Regions from separate parts of the Mucilaginibacter paludis DSM 18603 genome, predicted to be linked through region 1. Evidence: riboswitches for the same ligand, from Rfam matches in the RefSeq annotation. Region 1 holds a riboswitch; the other holds the start of a gene.
The links. A riboswitch is a leader RNA that binds a small molecule or an ion and turns the genes downstream of it on or off. The one in region 1 is predicted to bind thiamine pyrophosphate.
Positions count from the first base shown of each region.

Region 2: it holds a riboswitch for thiamine pyrophosphate, as region 1 does, so the genes downstream of both, thiM (hydroxyethylthiazole kinase) here and thiS (sulfur carrier protein ThiS) in region 1, are expected to answer to the same signal.

Region 1 covers NZ_CM001403.1:8,095,994-8,104,619, forward strand. Annotated here, with positions in the region: gene MUCPA_RS34230 (hypothetical protein) at 1-802, opposite strand, end outside; gene MUCPA_RS34235 (hypothetical protein) at 872-1,336, opposite strand; gene MUCPA_RS34240 (hypothetical protein) at 1,649-2,137, opposite strand; gene MUCPA_RS34245 (C10 family peptidase) at 2,115-3,380, opposite strand; gene MUCPA_RS39380 (hypothetical protein) at 3,785-3,907, opposite strand; TPP riboswitch at 4,017-4,104, shown strand; gene thiS (sulfur carrier protein ThiS) at 4,167-4,370, shown strand; gene thiC (phosphomethylpyrimidine synthase ThiC) at 4,383-6,266, shown strand; gene MUCPA_RS34260 (thiamine phosphate synthase) at 6,269-6,883, shown strand; gene MUCPA_RS34265 (thiamine phosphate synthase) at 6,880-7,527, shown strand; gene MUCPA_RS34270 (thiazole synthase) at 7,543-8,313, shown strand; gene thiH (2-iminoacetate synthase ThiH) at 8,303-8,626, shown strand, end outside.
Region 2 covers NZ_CM001403.1:7,277,901-7,286,526, forward strand. Annotated here, with positions in the region: gene MUCPA_RS30915 (hypothetical protein) at 153-374, shown strand; gene MUCPA_RS30920 (UBP-type zinc finger domain-containing protein) at 522-794, shown strand; gene tenA (thiaminase II) at 854-1,516, opposite strand; gene thiD (bifunctional hydroxymethylpyrimidine kinase/phosphomethylpyrimidine kinase) at 1,503-2,336, opposite strand; gene thiE (thiamine phosphate synthase) at 2,323-2,973, opposite strand; gene thiM (hydroxyethylthiazole kinase) at 2,979-3,770, opposite strand; TPP riboswitch at 3,829-3,927, opposite strand; gene MUCPA_RS30945 (PAS domain-containing protein) at 4,199-6,331, shown strand; gene MUCPA_RS30950 (alpha/beta hydrolase) at 6,439-7,413, shown strand; gene MUCPA_RS30955 (NADPH-dependent F420 reductase) at 7,629-8,285, opposite strand.

The sequences.
Region 1 (8,626 bases):
ATGTACTCTTGGCTTCAACCGGGGCCGTGCGAAAATAAGCAGTCAAATAGGCATGAAGCCCTTCATGTAAAATTGTTCGGGCCACAGCTAAATCGCTGCCTTCACTAAAATTTCCCTCATAGAAAGTGGTCTTCATTTGAAATTGTCCATTTACATTTTGAGCTTCGGTAATACCATTATAACCATCATTTGTACCGCCACCTACTACTTTCCATCTAAATCCAGGTGTTCCGTCAGTAAAAGCATTGATATAATCAGCAACACAATTTGTATGAGTCGCCTCCAATCTTTGCATTACTTTCTTAAAACAGTCCGGTAATCCAGACATATCTATATCTGTGGTAAATTCAGTATTGCTTGAAGGGGGATTTGTATTAGTTTGATTTCCGCCTCCGGTGCCTCCACCAGTGGGATTGCCACAGGTGGAATTTGAGCCATATGAAAAATAGTTCAGCCCATAGCTTGTAAGTCCATTTAGATTTTTCGTCTGCATTATCGCACGTTCGAGTACCTGTTTAACAACACTGCCTAATGATCCGTTTTGATCTGTTTTATTATCGAATATAACCGAACTGATTTTTGTAGGATTTCCAGAGTGCACGTTCGGCATTGAGTTAACATCCTGCTGGAAAAAGTTATTAAAAGAATTTAAAATTTGTGCCCTACGTTCTTCTCCGCCATATACATAAGTGACCATGAAATCGAAATCAATTGTCGTCTGGCATGAAGCGGCAAGGGCTTTTTTTCCCTGACCAAATGATTGGATGACCTCTTTTCCGCTTGGAGATAAAGCCCGCATCATGCTCTTTGCAGCAAATGACCTTTCTTTATCATTCTCCTGTTGAATGATGGTCGGGTTAATCTGAAGTCCCTACTTGGACAAAAGATATAAAATATTTTTTGTCCGTTCGTTCTCTGTTTGTTCCAGCGTATCAATTACCAGGCTGCTTAACCTCCGCAAAGTAACCTTAACAAGGTCGTTCTTTTCCGAAAATGAAAGTTCAATTACTTGATTATTCCCCTGGTTACTTAAAACAGGCAAATCAAAGTTGAAAGGTTTTGATGGGTTTGAAGATATGCGAACAACCATTTTTGTCCAGTCTATTGTTCCTGTTTGACTGACTGTATCTAAAACGGGGTATTGCTTGTTATAATTCAATAGTTCCTGATAGAGCGATGTGATAAATGCATCTGATTTATCAGGAGCATTTATTTCTTGTATATTTTGATGGCTGAATTGCTTTTTACAGGAGCTGGTAAAGCCAATGGTCAAGGCAAGTATTAATAATTGTAAATGCCGGATACGATTCTTTGAAATACGGAAAACGGGGCGCATAAATTTGTGTTAAGATTTAGAATTAAGGGTAGGTTTTTTATTAAATTATTTACAACTGCTCTTTAGGAATTGGAAATATAATATGCAAGATGCATCACCACGGTGAGTGCCTGTAAGAATCAGACCAAAAGGTAATAAATTACTTTCCATGTATATTTTTATAAAAGAAAAAAACTATACGTTAAATCTTTGACACGTGTCAAAAAAAACATTTCTTCGCCCTGATTAGGCTTAGCGCTTCCTGACTAATAAGTTAAGGTCATAATACCAGGCCTTTCGATGAAACAAAGTTGCTATCATTGACTTTGAATATCATTTTAAGGTATTGATGTAGGGCTTACCTGTTACAGTTATCTGCTTGCTGTTCAGCCAGATTTTTTGTTTAACATGGTTCTGGATCACAGCTTGGATCGTATCGGTTTTCAGACTGCCATACCTCATCAACGTATAACTAAAATTGTTACTATCGGTATGATCACTAAGGATCAACCTGATGGTATACTGCGGAGGCAAGCCAGCCTCCTTTAGCAATAGAAATCCTTCTGAAGCGTCATATCCGGTATGCTGAACCAGGTTATATTTACCTTCAGTCAAATAATAGATTTGTATGCTGTCCTGGGTAAGGTGTCCTGAAGCACTGGTATCAAATACACTGGTGCCATTTTTATACCGGGTATCAAAATCCATATGCATGTCGGCAACCGCGCAACAATCTTTTTTCTTAGTGCAGGCATCAAGCGTAATGGACGCAGTCATTACGATCACAGCAAGCCCGGTTTTAAATTCGTGGAGCGATATCATAAAATACTTTGACTTTATAGTTGAATGAAAAATTTAAATTACTATCAGGAGAACCTTCGATATCAGGTGCCCCGGGAACAAAATTACCAAATGAAAAATAACCGTTGTAGCTCCCATACCATCCCCAATTCATATGGTAATAGTTAAAATAACGGGTTTGCTGTTCCAGGTGAAAGCCGTCTCTAGGATTTCCTACGCGGACTTTAACCAACTTAGTATATTGTTTATAACCATCACAGACCCATTCGTGGCCGTCATCATAAGTATTGAATATCAGCCAGGTTTTGCCTTGCTTTCCGCCTGTTAGTATAATTGGCCTCCCTGCCTTCAAGTTAAGCATCACAGGTGCCGGTGTCCCCCATTCAGGATCGTAGTCAACCGACTTAACATTATAATTATAGGAATTTAAACAATTTAATGTTTTATCGCCATCGGCGCCAGACCCATCACAGCCATAGTCCATACCGACATTGTCTCCGATATCCCTGATCAGTCTTGCCGCTTCCGAAGTACCTGTGTAAGGCGACATGGAAGCCCAGCTGTAAGAAGAAGGGTACTGATTTTTGTACATGACCTGCCCAATAGCGATAGCAACGCAACCAGCAAGTGCTTTTCCATTATTGAGGCTGCAATTTTTAATTGGGCAATTATCGTTAAATCCGCTTCCTTGCCCCCAATAAGATTGTAGTATTGGATTAACAGCATCGTTCAGGGTACCTAAACCCGGGTCGGCGGAAGATACCGGCGTTGTACCGCCGCCTGACCCGCTTCCGGCGTTAGCACTCGCATAACGTTTAAAGTTTACGGAATCCCGTAACACTGTGAGCCAACGATTAAATCCTAATGGCACATGGGCTGTATCCAAATGGCCCTCATCTGAAAATGCCAGAATGGCCGGTAAACGCTTATCTGCGGAAATTATAGCAAATCCGCTTCCTGAATAATTAACCGCATAAGCTGCTGGTACTTTTTGCTGGTCATAAACGGTGAAGTTCTGAACGCTTTCAGCGATATCGGCCGTAGCAGAAAGGGACTTTTTGCTGTACGATGTAAGGTATTTGCGTGTCCGGGTTGCCAGAACAAGTGCGGAGTCCCTGGAAATGAAGTTCGTGTCGGTTTTTAAAGTAAGTAATTCTTTGGCAATATCAGGCGATGATGTATCCTGGATAATTTTCTTACAAGATGTCAGAAGCGCAAATAAGGCTAAACCGGCGCAGCATGTGTGGATAAATTGTTTCTTCATAGTGAAATAAGGTAAATTAAGTTGCAGCATTAATAAACTTAAGGGAACGGTGTTGAAGAAATCGGATCAAACTCCAATGTACTTGGGTGCACTCCAAGCTGTTTAACTTCCATACGCAGCCATTACGCTGATCATGGTCAATGGGTTTGATCTCAGCCTCAATTCGGCACCCCAGTAATTATGCAACTAAAGTAAAGATTAAATATAATACTGGCTATCACAAAACAAGAAATATTTTCAGCCCTACACTTTTCATGCGTTATGGTAGTGGATGACTTAATAAAGTTTTGAACCAGATCGATGCGTTTTAATAAGTCTGATTTATTCAGACTATTAACACGGCCTTAATCATTATTACAGCACTTTAAAATCAGGAATATATATATTTAACCTAAGACGTGAGTTCAGTTTAAGCGGCTAAAAGTAATCGTTCCGTTAGGATCAATAAGTAATGTGCTCGGTATTCCCATAATCATAATAGTGGGTAGCTCATCCAATATCTTTTCCTGCACAATTCGTTTATTCAATTATAAATAATCATTTAAACTTGAAATTTAATATTGGACAACAATCCCTGTAACTAATTTCAAAAAATAAAATTTCATCGGTACGGTTAAAATATTAATTCTAACTTTACAAAAACTTTAGGGGTGCCTTGTGCTGAGAAATACCCTTTGAACCTGATGCGGTTAGTACCGCCGAAGGGAAAAGTAGAACAACCTTTTTTGGGTTGTTTTTCCTTCCTTAATACGGGTGCATTCCTATCGTTAGAAAATTTCTGGCCAAATGGATATCACCGTCAATCAAGAAACTTATTCCGTTAGCGATGTTTGCTCCTTACAGCAAATACTAAACCCTCTTTTTCCGCAACCGATTACCGGAATTGCTGTGGCCGTCAACCAGGAGATTATTGCTAAACACCACTGGGCATCTCATTTTCTGAATCCAGGAGATCATATCACCATCATCAAAGCCACGCAAGGCGGATAAAATTGCAAAGCAATGAAAAACGAAAGAACACCAAATGAACAGGCGATCAGCCGGTCACCATTCCCGTCATCGCGTAAAGTGTACGTCAAAGGGCAGCTGCATGATATTGAGGTTGCCATGCGGGAAGTACTCCTGAGCGAAACCAAGATTCACGGACGGTTCGGAGAGACTGAACCTAATGCCCCGGTAACGATCTATGATACCAGCGGGCCCTATACCGACCCGGATATCGACATTGACGTAAAAAAAGGTTTACCCCGCTTGCGGGAACAATGGGTAACCGGCCGTGGCGATGTAGAACAGCTGGGACACATTTCTTCTGACTATGGAACACTCCGTGCCCATGATCAAACCCTGGATGCTTTAAGATTTGCACACATCAGCAAGCCTTACCGCGCCAGGCCGGGAATGAATGTATCCCAAATGCATTATGCCCGAAAAGGGATCATTACACCCGAAATGGAATATATAGCGATCAGGGAAAACCAGCGGATCGATCTTTTAAAAGAGCAGCTGAACGGGCAGTATGCGGCCATGGCACACCAGCACCCAGGTCAAAGTTTTGGTGCCAATACCCCAAAAGGCTATATCACGCCAGAATTTGTACGCGCCGAAGTTGCTGCCGGGCGGGCTGTCATTCCATCCAACATCAACCATCCGGAAAGTGAGCCAATGATCATCGGACGTAATTTCCTAGTGAAGATCAATGCCAATATCGGCAACTCCGCTGTTACCTCCAGTATCGAAGAAGAGGTGGAAAAAGCCGTTTGGGCCTGCCGCTGGGGGGCAGACACGATCATGGATCTTTCAACCGGCAAAAATATTCACGAAACCCGCGAATGGATCATCCGTAATTCACCGGTGCCTATTGGTACCGTGCCTATTTACCAGGCTTTAGAAAAGGTTAACGGAAAAGCGGAAGACCTGACCTGGGAACTTTTTAGGGATACACTGATCGAGCAGGCAGAGCAAGGGGTAGATTATTTTACCATCCACGCCGGGGTGCTGTTGCGTTATGTCCCGCTAACTGCGAAACGGATTACCGGTATCGTATCGCGCGGCGGCTCTATCATGGCCAAATGGTGCCTGGCCCATCACCAGGAGAATTTTTTATATACACATTTTGAAGATATCTGTGAAATCATGAAAGCCTACGATGTGGCCTTTTCACTGGGTGACGGCTTAAGGCCCGGCTGTATAGCCGATGCCAACGATGCCGCTCAGTTTGGCGAACTGGAAACTTTAGGTGAACTGACCAAAATCGCCTGGAAACACGACGTGCAAACCATTATTGAAGGCCCAGGACATATCCCGATGCATATGATCAAAGAAAATATGGATAAGCAGCTGGCACATTGCGGCGAAGCGCCATTCTATACTTTGGGGCCGCTAACCACGGACATTGCACCGGGCTATGACCACATCACCTCGGCCATCGGCGCAGCCATGATCGGCTGGTTTGGTACAGCCATGCTTTGTTATGTAACCCCTAAGGAACATTTGGGCCTGCCGAATAAAAAGGATGTCAAAGATGGGGTAATCACCTATAAAATAGCGGCTCATGCCGCCGATCTGGCCAAAGGCCATCCCGGAGCGCAGTATCGTGATAATGCACTCAGTAAAGCCCGGTTTGAGTTCAGATGGGAAGACCAGTTCAATCTGTCACTCGACCCAGATACGGCAAAGGAATTTCATGATGAAACCTTACCTGCCGATGGTGCCAAGATCGCCCACTTCTGTTCTATGTGCGGCCCTAACTTCTGCTCAATGAAGATTACGCAGGACGTGCGGGACTATGCCAAAGAAAACGGCATGGGCGAAACCGATGCCCTTTCAAAAGGCATGGAAGAGAAGTCGAGAGAATTTTTACAAAAAGGCAGCGAAATTTATCTGTAAAAATGGAACTGATCGTGATTTCAAACCCGGTTGCTGTTGCTGATGAAAGTATTTTAATCAATAACCTGTTTGAGGCCGGTTTGCAATGCTTTCATATCCGGAAACCGGAAAGCGATGTTCGAACGGTGAGGGAACTGATCGGGGGCATCGCCCCCTTGTTTTATAATCGCATCTCCTTACATCAGTTTCATGAGATCGCCCCCGACTATGGTATCCAAAGGCTGCATTATACAGAACATTACAGAGCAGGCACAAGTCCTAAAAACAGGGAGGTGCAAAAGGCTAATGGATATATTTTAAGCACATCAGTACATGATGCCACATTGCTGCCTGGGTTAACAGATTTTGACTATGTTTTTTTCGGGCCGGTATTCAACAGCTTGTCAAAATCAGGCTATCAAAGTACATTAACGACCGATTTTAAACTGAAAAAAAACGAGATCACAACCAAAGTAATTGCTTTGGGCGGGGTTGACCAATTCAATTTAATAAAGATTGAGAAGATGGGCTTTGACGGCGCAGCTGTGTTAGGCGCGATATGGAATGCCCCATCCTCGGCTGTCGCCAGTTTCCTTACACTAAGCGAAATTTACACTCCGCAAAATATTACATCATGATCGACCAACTGCACTACATCTCGCAGCAACCCGAAAACGGATCACACCTCACCGCTATTCAGCAGGCCCTGGAGGCGGGTTGTAGATGGATTCAGCTCCGGGTTAAAAACCAGCCTCAGGATGTCATCCTTAAATATGCATTCATCGCTAAAAGAATGTGCAACCTGCACGGTGCTAAATTAATTGTCGATGACCATCCGGAAATCGCATTAGCCGTAGGTGCTCACGGTGTGCACTTAGGTTTACAGGATATGCCGGTAAGCCAGGCCAGGCGCATGGTTGGTGATCAAATGATCATCGGTGGTACGGCCAACACCTTTCAACATATCCGGCAAAGGGCGGACGAAGGGGTTGACTATATCGGCTGCGGCCCATACCGGTTTACCACAACCAAGCAAAAATTAAGCCCCATTGTGGGTTTAAGCGGTTATGAAATTCTTGCCGGGCAGATGGATGCAGCCGGTATCCACATCCCTGTTATTGCCATCGGCGGTATTTTACCAGAGGATGTCCCTTTGATCAGGCAAACCGGTCTCTATGGTGTGGCCATTTCAGGGGCGATCACTTTTTCGGGTAACCGGGAACAAACTGTAGCGCAAATTTACCGGCAGTTAAAAACACCTTGTTTAAAACGAGTCATTTAAAGTCCAATAAAAACCATGTTAAAAATAGCCGATAAAACTTTTATTTCGCGTTTGTTCACCGGTACCGGTAAGTTCAGTTCGTCTGTCCTGATGGAAGAGGCCCTATTGGTATCAGGTTCAGAACTGGTGACCGTCGCGCTCAAGCGGATAGATATGAAGAACAATGAGCAGGATGACCTGCTGATCCGGCTGAGATATCCGCATATCAACCTGCTTCCCAATACCTCCGGTGTTCGCACAGCAAAGGAAGCGGTCTTTGCGGCCCAGCTGGCCAGGGAAGCCCTGGAAACCAACTGGATCAAATTAGAGATCCATCCCGACCCCAAGTACCTGATGCCCGACCCTATCGAAACCCTGAAAGCCACAGAAGAACTGGCTAAAATGGGCTTCATTGTATTACCCTATATCCATGCTGACCCGGTATTGTGTAAAAGGCTCGAAGATGCGGGCACCTCGGCAGTGATGCCTTTAGGCTCACCCATTGGCAGCAATAAGGGCTTAAAAACCATCGATTTTTTAGCGATCATCATCAGCCAGAGTATCGTGCCGGTGATTGTGGATGCAGGGATAGGATCGCCATCCGATGCTGCCTGGGCGATGGAAATTGGCGCCGATGCCGTCCTAGTCAATACCGCCATTGCTGTTTCAGGCGATCCTGTAAAAATGGCCGGTGCTTTTAAAATGGCCGTGATAGCCGGACGGTCGGCCTATGAGGCTAAACTAGCCTTGCCGGGAACTCATGCTGTGGCCAGCAGCCCACTAACCTCGTTTTTAGATGAAAAATAGCTTTACGGATACGTTTAATACCTACAGTTGGGAAGATACCAGGGCCAGTATCTACGCTAAAACAAGTGATGATGTGGAACGGGCTTTAGCTGCTAAAAAGCGAACATTGGAAGATTTTAAAGCTTTGGTATCGCCTGCTGCAGCGCCTTATGTGGAGCAAATGGCGGTGATCAGCCAGCGGCTGACCCTGGAACGCTTTGGCAAGGCTATCCAGCTCTATGTGCCACTTTACCTTTCCAACGAATGTAATAACATTTGTACCTATTGTGGTTTCAGCTATAATAATCACGTCAGACGTAAAACACTTTCGCCG
Region 2 (8,626 bases), 820 kb from region 1:
CACCTTGTATTCATTACGTACGAGGACAATATCAGGTATAAATTAGCCTTTTAAGATTGCCTTTGGCGATGTTAATTCCGCGGCTTGTTTATTTTTCTGTATTCATCCGAATCAAAAATGATTTCTGGTGGTTATACTTAAAAACAAGCGCCATGAAAACTCCAGCAAATTACAACCCGGATATCGACCCGATTGATGATGAAGATCAAACTACTGACGAGGAATTGGCAGGTAATGAGGAGGAACAATATACCGAAGATGAAGACGATCTCAGGGAAATCAGAACCAGCGATGATGTGGATGAACCCGATCCGGAAGATCCGGACTTAGTACCCTTAGAATCTGGCGATCCGGATACGCTTGAAGATGAATAAACGGATAGGTTGTAAAAGCGTTTAAAAATAAGGGAATAAAACTACCGTATTAAACGGGCTTTGTGCAATTTTGAATATTGATACGGGTATGCTCTAATACGGTGCAAGGCCGGTTATCGATTGTATCGCTTAAAACCAGTTTAATTTATGAACGATCAACAACTTTGTAAGCATCTTCAGGCCATAGAACAGGTAAAAATAGGGGAGGGCCACGTTTGCGAAGAATGCGTGAAGCATCATCAGCAATGGGTGCACCTACGTACCTGCCAAACCTGCGGTGTTACCTTATGCTGCGACGATTCGCCGCAACAGCACATGACCAAGCATTACCATGCTGAACATCACCCGGTAATAGCATCTGCCGAGCCCGGAGAACGCTGGCTATGGTGCTACCCGGATGAGCAGTTTGTGGAATATTGATACATGATTGTCAAAAAAGTCGTTCAGTCCGGTTTCTGCCGAGCGACTTTTTTTAACTATCAAATAAGCTTAGCGGCCCATGTTTCCATCCGCCAGGCGCTGTCCCAAAACAACCATTCCAACTGGCAGCCCATTTCAAAAGCATCGGCCATGGCTTGTTGTTGCTGTTGGGTACAGTTTTGAGCCGCATCATTGCAAATATCAATAGCTTTGGCAACCAGTTGCGCAAATTCTTCGCCAGCATAAGTATCAATCCATTCACTATAAGGGTTGTTAGTCACTTGGTGCTGCCCGTAAATATAGTCGCCCACCTTTTGGTATATCCAAAAACAGGGCAATACGGCGGCCATGGCCACCTCTACCTGTGCCAGTGCGGCTGTGCTGAGTAAAAAACTGGTATAGTAATGGCAGGCAGGCGTTGGCTTGGCCAAACCGCTAATATTATAGGTGTTAAAATAGCTTGCATGCAAGGTGCTTTCAACCACTATGGCACCCTCGGCAAAACGGGTATAGTCCAGCACATGCTGTGTTTGGTGAGCCCGCCCCGCAATAAGTGCCAAAGCCCTTCCAAATTGTTCCAGGTAAAGGGCATCCTGCTCAATGTAAAATTTAAACTTTTCTTGAGGCAATGTGCCTGCAATAAGCTCCTGTATAAAGGGCATTGCAATAATTTTTTGATAAATATGCTCGGCTTGTTGCCAGGCGGTGTTACTCCAGCTCATATTGAATAGCGATTTGAGGATTAAAAAAATGGTTAACAGGCCCGTGGCCCTGGCCGGTTACTACCTGCGCGCCCTGTTCTATAGCCTGATGGATATAGTGCTGCGCCTGTATAATGGCGTTTTTTAATGAATTACCCCGGGCTAAAAAGGCGGCTATTGCCGATGATAAGGTGCACCCAGTACCGTGTGTATTGCGCGATTGTACCGCCACAGAGCTAAATAACTCCTGATCGGCATTTTGATCCAGATAGAAATTGTAAAGAGTATCTCCCTGTAAATGCCCACCCTTAATTAAAACGGCTTTGCAACCTTTTTTTAATAGTTCCGCTGCCGCATTTTGCATATCGGTTACATTATTCACGCGTTTGCCAGTCAATAGGGCGGTTTCATCTAAGTTGGGTGTAAGCAGTGTGGCCAAGGGGAATAATTCCTTTTTAAGCAGGCCGATGGTATCATGCTCAATCAACTGGTCGCCACTGGTGGCTACCATTACCGGGTCGAGCACAACCGGTATATGCGGGTAATTTTTAAGGGTTGTGGCAATAGCCAATGCCAGTTCGGCGCTATGGATCATTCCTATTTTAATAGCCAATGGTTTGATGTCGTCCATCACTGCTGTAATCTGCCCGGCCACAATCTCCGGCGGAATACTGTGTATCGCGGTAACGCCAAGTGTATTTTGTACGGTGATGGCCGTAATAGCCGATGTACCGTAGCAGCCTAAGGCGGCAAATGTTTTCAGGTCGGCCTGTATGCCTGCACCGCCTCCGCTGTCGGAGCCGGCAATGGTCAATACCGATGTATATTTAAATTTTTTCATAGCTGTTCATACTTCGGTCAATTAGGTTTCTTAATCTTTCTGCCGCCAATGCCGGATTTTCGGCCGAGCAGATAGCCGATACAATTGCCAGGCAATCGGCTCCAGCGGTAATGATAGAAGCGGCATTAGCTTCATTAATTCCGCCGATGGCTACTAAGGGTTTATTGGTTATCTGTCGTACCCTGTGGATGCCTTCAGTTTTCCACTCGGTAACAGTATCCGTTTTGGTATTGGTGGCGTAAACCGGGCTCAGAGCCAGGTAATCTGATACACGTGCATCCTCCGTTTCAAGCTGCGCTTCATACTCAATCGAATAACCTAAAAATTTTGTATCGGGGTGTTGTAAGCGTATTTTAGTTGGCGGGCTGTCGCTGTTACCAACATGTATCCCTGCCGCGCCGCAATGCACGGCTACCGGCAGATTATCATTAATTATCAAAGGGACATTATACCTGTCTAACAGATCTTTCAACAGCAGGGCCTTGTTTAAAAAAGCCTGGTCCGATAGGTTTTTCTCTCTTAGTTGCACCATATCAACGCCACCTTTAATGGCTTGTTCAATCACCCAAAAAAAGTCCCGGCCAAGGCAGGCGGCTTCGTCGGTAACCAGGTAAAGTCGGTAAGGGAAATTGCCCATCACGCTTAGCTTATTTTAAGTGTGGTAAAAAACTCTTCTTCAGTAAGGTTATACAAAATGTCGAGTAGGTTAACCTGTAAACTTCCGGGGCCTGCGGATAGGTCAGCGGCTATTTCACCACATACACCGAGCAGAGCCATAGCAGCTGTAGTAGCCAAAAAAGCATCCTGCGGATTTACCGCCAAAAAAGCGCCGGTTAAAGCCGTAGCGGTGCAGCCAAGGCCGGTAACCTTTGCCATGAGGCTATTGCCGTTTGAAAGCCGTGTTGTGTTATCGTTATTAACAATAATATCCGTAGCGCCCGAAATGCAAACCACACTGCCAAACTCATCGTTAAGCCGTAGCGCTGCCGAAACAGCATCATTACTTTGGTGAACGCTGTCGACTCCTTTGGTACTGTTGCTTTGGCTTGCGAGTGCCATTATTTCGCTGGCGTTTCCTCTAATCACTGTGGGCTTAAGTTTTAAAAGTTGTTTCAATACCTCGTTACGGTAGGTTGTGGCACCTGCGCCAACCGGGTCAAGCACCCAGGGCTTGCCAAGCGTATTGGCTTGTTCAGCAGCAATCAGCATACTTTTAACCCAGTACTCATCAAGCGTGCCTATATTAATTACAAGCGCTCCGGCTATGTTAACCATCTCGGTTAATTCGGCATGGGCATGTGCCATAATAGGTGATGCTCCCACGGCCAGCAAAGCATTGGCAGTATTATTCATTACCACATAATTGGTAATGTTGTGTACCAGCGGCGAGTTTTGTTTAACGGCGATAATTTGCGCCCAGATTTGCTCCTTCATAAAATAGCTATTAAATAAATTAAATGGCCAAGGAGCTCTTTTTGAATAAAAAGATGCAGAACTAACATTTACTTTTCCCTTCGCCGGCATTATCCGGATCAGGTTCAAAGGGTATCATCTCAGTGCCTGTGTTACAGGTACACCCCTAAAGCCGTTGTAAAAGTAAGCAGAATTTATTTTTTCAGCGAGTTTAATTAGCTTATCACATCCGGTTAAATATTGATTAATATCATTAGCTTTGAATGCACTGCCATATTCGGGCTTTGTTTAACCATGATAACCTGAGTTTTAATTTGTAAATGTTTTTTACATTGTTTAATCTGCGGTTGGCCCTTTAAAATACAAACCAATTGTAAGTCGTTTGATCTGATTGTTTAGATCGGGCATTTGTCATCGCCATTTTACAGCTACTCAATTTAAATAATCCAATGATGGATACTTTCAATAAACGGATCATTTACAGTATTGAATTATCCATGCTGATTCTGGCTTGCCTGCTGTTTGCATCCTATTATGATATTAAGCGGGCTAACACGAGGGAATTGTGGCTAAAACATTCGGACGAAGTACTGGTCCATACCGGCCGTATTCAATTAGCTGCAACTGAAAGTGGCATGTCTGCAAGGGATTTTATGCTGACAGGCGACCAGGCATCAGTTACGCGATTTAACCAGGTCAGCAATCAAGCTTTAAAGGAGCTTGATACGGTTAGACATATTACAGCAGATAATTTAGTCATTCCGCCGCTGTTAGATTCGGTAGGTAAGTATCTCAATATACAAACAGCATTTTCAAAACGAGTTATTTCATTACGTAAATCTCAAGGCCTGGCACCGGCTCTCGCGCTTGTTCAAGCTGGCAAAGGTAAAATAGATGCAGATAGGGGTGCTTTTTTTATCAGGCAGGTTGAGCATAACGAGAATGGATTACTGAGTGTGAGAAAGGCCGAGTCTAAAAAAGCCCTTTCAATAGTTAATATAAGTTTGTTTACCACTGGCGCCTTTATTTTAGCGTTTATTGTGATGTTGCTGAAGCGGGGCCGGAAAGAAGCTAAGGATCGAAGCAGGCTGCTCGACCGTTTGATCAGGAATAACGAACACAACAACATCGCAGAAAAATTGGCTTCCCTTGGCACCTGGAGCATGAACCTGGATACTCAGGTGGTTAGCGGGTCTGATGAAATGTACAGGATCTGGGCGATAGATCCTGCAAAAACGGAGAGTGTTTTTGAAAGTTTTATTCAAAAGGTACACCCGGAAGATAGGAACTTTGTGCTTCAAAAAACATTGGATGTTGGTGATAAAACGAATGTAGAAAGCTATAATTTTAGAATTTTAAATAACGGGCAGATCAGGTATCTGAATAATGGGGTAACGGTGATACGCAATGCCGATCATAAGCTCCATACCATTGCCGGCTATGTGCAGGATATTACCGAAAAGCGGCTTGCAGCAGTAGATTTGGAGGATGCCCATATCCAGCTGACTACCCTGTTTAACAGGATAGGGGAGGTTTTATTTTCGAGAGATGTAGTTGAAAACCGATTTATGCGGATATCTGATAACTGCGATCAGATTTTTGGTTATAATCCCGAAGAATTTAAGGCCGATCCTGAATTGTGGATCGCCGTTATTCACTCCGAAGATCGTCATCTGATCGAATCCGGAAATGTCATGTTGGCACAAGGCGTACAAACGGTTAACCAATACCGTGTGATTCGTAAAGACGGTGCTGTACGGTGGGTTGAGAATAAAAGGGTACCTTGGGTGGATGCCAAAGGTACCCTGGTACGGGTTGACGCGGTGATAAAGGATATTACCGAAAAACGTTTAGCCGAGCTGGAGTATGACAGGATGATTGCAGACGTTGTTCAGCGCAATAAAACCCTTGAGCAGTTTACTTATATCGTTTCGCATAATTTTAGGGCACCGGTGGCCAACATTATAGGTTTAAGCCAGATTTTGGATCTGTTGCCGAATGCTAATCCGGCTGAACAAATGGCAGTGATCAAACATATCCTTTCGTCGGTAAATAATCTTGATCATATCGTGAAGGATTTGACGATGGTTTTGCAGGTACGCGAACCGGTGAACGAAAAAAAGGAGACGGTATATTTTAACGATTTGCTAACCGATGTTAAAATGAGTTTACAACCCGTCATCAACCAAAATAATCTGCAAATTAGTTGTGATTTTAGCCAGGTTGACCGCTTGTTCACCATCCGGAATTATCTGTACAGCATCTTCTATCATTTGTTGTTAAATAGCGTTAATTATCGCCGCGAGGATATTGTAACGATGATCAGGGTAGAGGCTTATCAAACATCGGATCATCTGGAACTGGCATTTACAGACAATGGAAAAGGGATTGACCTGGTTCAAAACGGTTCGAAATTGTTTGATTTATACAGCCGTTTTGATACCAGTATACAAGGCAGGGGCATGGGGCTGTTTATGGTAAAAACACAAGTAGAGGCTCTTGGCGGAACCATCGGCGTAAAAAGCAGCCTGATGAAAGGCACAAAGTTTAACATCATACTCCCTTTGATGCCGACGCAGTAAAACCAGGTGTCGCCATCCTCGATCGCTCTGCTAACCAACGAAAATTTGATGGCTTTGAGTAGCATTATCAGCATACAAAATTTACCTTTATAGTAAATTATAACCCGATGCAAGTCCGCTTTATTCTGTTATTAATCATAATCGCTTCTTCTTTCCACGCTTTTGCGCAGCAAAAACCTGTGGAAAGGGATACCTCCTTCACGTTATACAGCGCATTCAAAAACGCAAAAAAGAAATATCCATTTATCACTGTGGCTAATCCGCCGGTACCGGTTAACATCATATCTAAATTGAACCTGGTTTATTGCAGCGTTGGTGGCAGGCAACTGCATCTGGATGTTTTTTATCCATCGGCTAAAAGTAAAAAAAGCTATCCCGCTATACTGATGATTCATGGCGGCGGCTGGCGCTCGGGCGACCGCTCGCAGCATGTGCCTATGGCGCAGCAGATGGCCTCAAAAGGTTATGTAACTGTAACTGCTGAATATCGTCTTTCAAATGAAGCGCTCTATCCGGCTGCTGTTAACGATTTAAAAACGGCTATCCGCTGGATGCGCGCCAATGCTAAAGCATACCATATAGATGCAGGTAAAATTGCGGTATGGGGATTTTCTGCAGGAGGGCAGCTGGCCACGCTTATCGGCACTACCAATAATAGCAGCCTTTTTCCGGGTGATGATTGCTATAATGATCAGTCGGACAAGGTGCAGGCTATTGTTGATGTAGATGGAACACTGGCATTTATTCACCCCGAATCAGGCGAGGGTAACGATAGCAAGGGCAAGTCGGCAGCAACTTATTGGTTTGGGTTCAGCAAGGACGAGCGTCCTGATCTGTGGAACCAGGCAGGAGCCCTTAATCACGTAGACCAACACACGCCGCCTATAATATTTATCAATAGCGCGGTAGACCGCATGCACGCCGGGCGAAGCGATATGATCCATCAACTGGATTCGCTGCATATTTATAGCGAGGTTCATACCCTGCCCGATACCCCTCATCCATTTTTATTATTTAACCCCTGGTTTGAGCCAACCTTAAATTATACCGTTGCGTTTTTAGATAAGATATTTAAGAAGTGAGAAATGAGAAGCAAGAAATAAGAGGCAAGAGATAAGAAATAATAGGCCGAAAGCCAAAGTCCTGCCTCTTATCTCTTGCTTCTTACTTCCTGAATTATACCGTTGCATTTTTAGATAAGATATTTGGAAGTGAGAAATGAGAAGCAAGAAATAAGAGGCAAGAGATAAGAAATAATAGGCCGAAAGCCAAAGTCCTGCCTCTTATCTCTTGCTTCTTACTTCCTGTTTTTAGCTTCCAGCGTTAAAGCTTCGCCGCAGGTAATTTCCTTATTATAAAGTTCCGCGTTAGGCTCCTGTAGTTTGCCGCCATCGTGCAGGCTGCCATTATCAATACCGGCGAAGCCAATTTGTTCTATCAACCTGGCAACTTTGGCTTTGGCTTCGGTATTATCTCCGGCTATAAAAATTGCCCTGCGTTCCTGTAGGGGCAGTTCTTTTTGCGGAGCGTCGGCTAAATGCTTGAAGTGGATGGTGTTAAATGCTTTAACGATAAGGCTGCCCGGCAAGCGTTTGGCAGTTTCTTCGCTCGATGTGCTTTCGCCCAGCTCGAATAGCTCGCCATTTTCCTTATAGGGGTTCATGGCATCTATCACAATTTTGTCCTTTAAATATTGCGGGTCGGGTAGGGCTTCGGGCGATCGCCACGGCACCGTGAGTAAAACCACATCGCCAAAGGCAGCGGCATCGTTTACTTTTAAAGCTATGCAGTTGTCGCCTAATTGCTTTACCATTTCCTGTAGCGATTCCGGTCCGCGCGAGTTACTGATGGCCACCTGGTATCTCGCCTTAATAAATAATTTAGCAAGGGTAAAACCCATATTGCCTGCGCCAATGATGCCTATTTTCATTTTGTAAATTGTTAAATCAGGTATGTTTAGCTAAATATTAAAATTGTATAGTTCCGGGTGTTACAAAAATTATTGTTCAGTGTTTTTGATGCGCCTTTTGATCAGCGATGCTGATGGCCTTCCAGGCTTAAGTGTTATACAATTGACTGCCCAATATGTTTAGTTTAAAAATGCCAGTTAACATGATTTTAGTCATACTTTGGCCAGTTTACGAATTATTGAGATTAATTCTATTGATATTGTAGGCTTTATATTATGTTAATATAGCGAAGTTTTGTGTGGTGTATTTGCCATTTTTTTATTGCTTGGCTATCAATATTAAAATAATGATAATCGAATGCTTCTTTAGGATCATTTTTTTGATT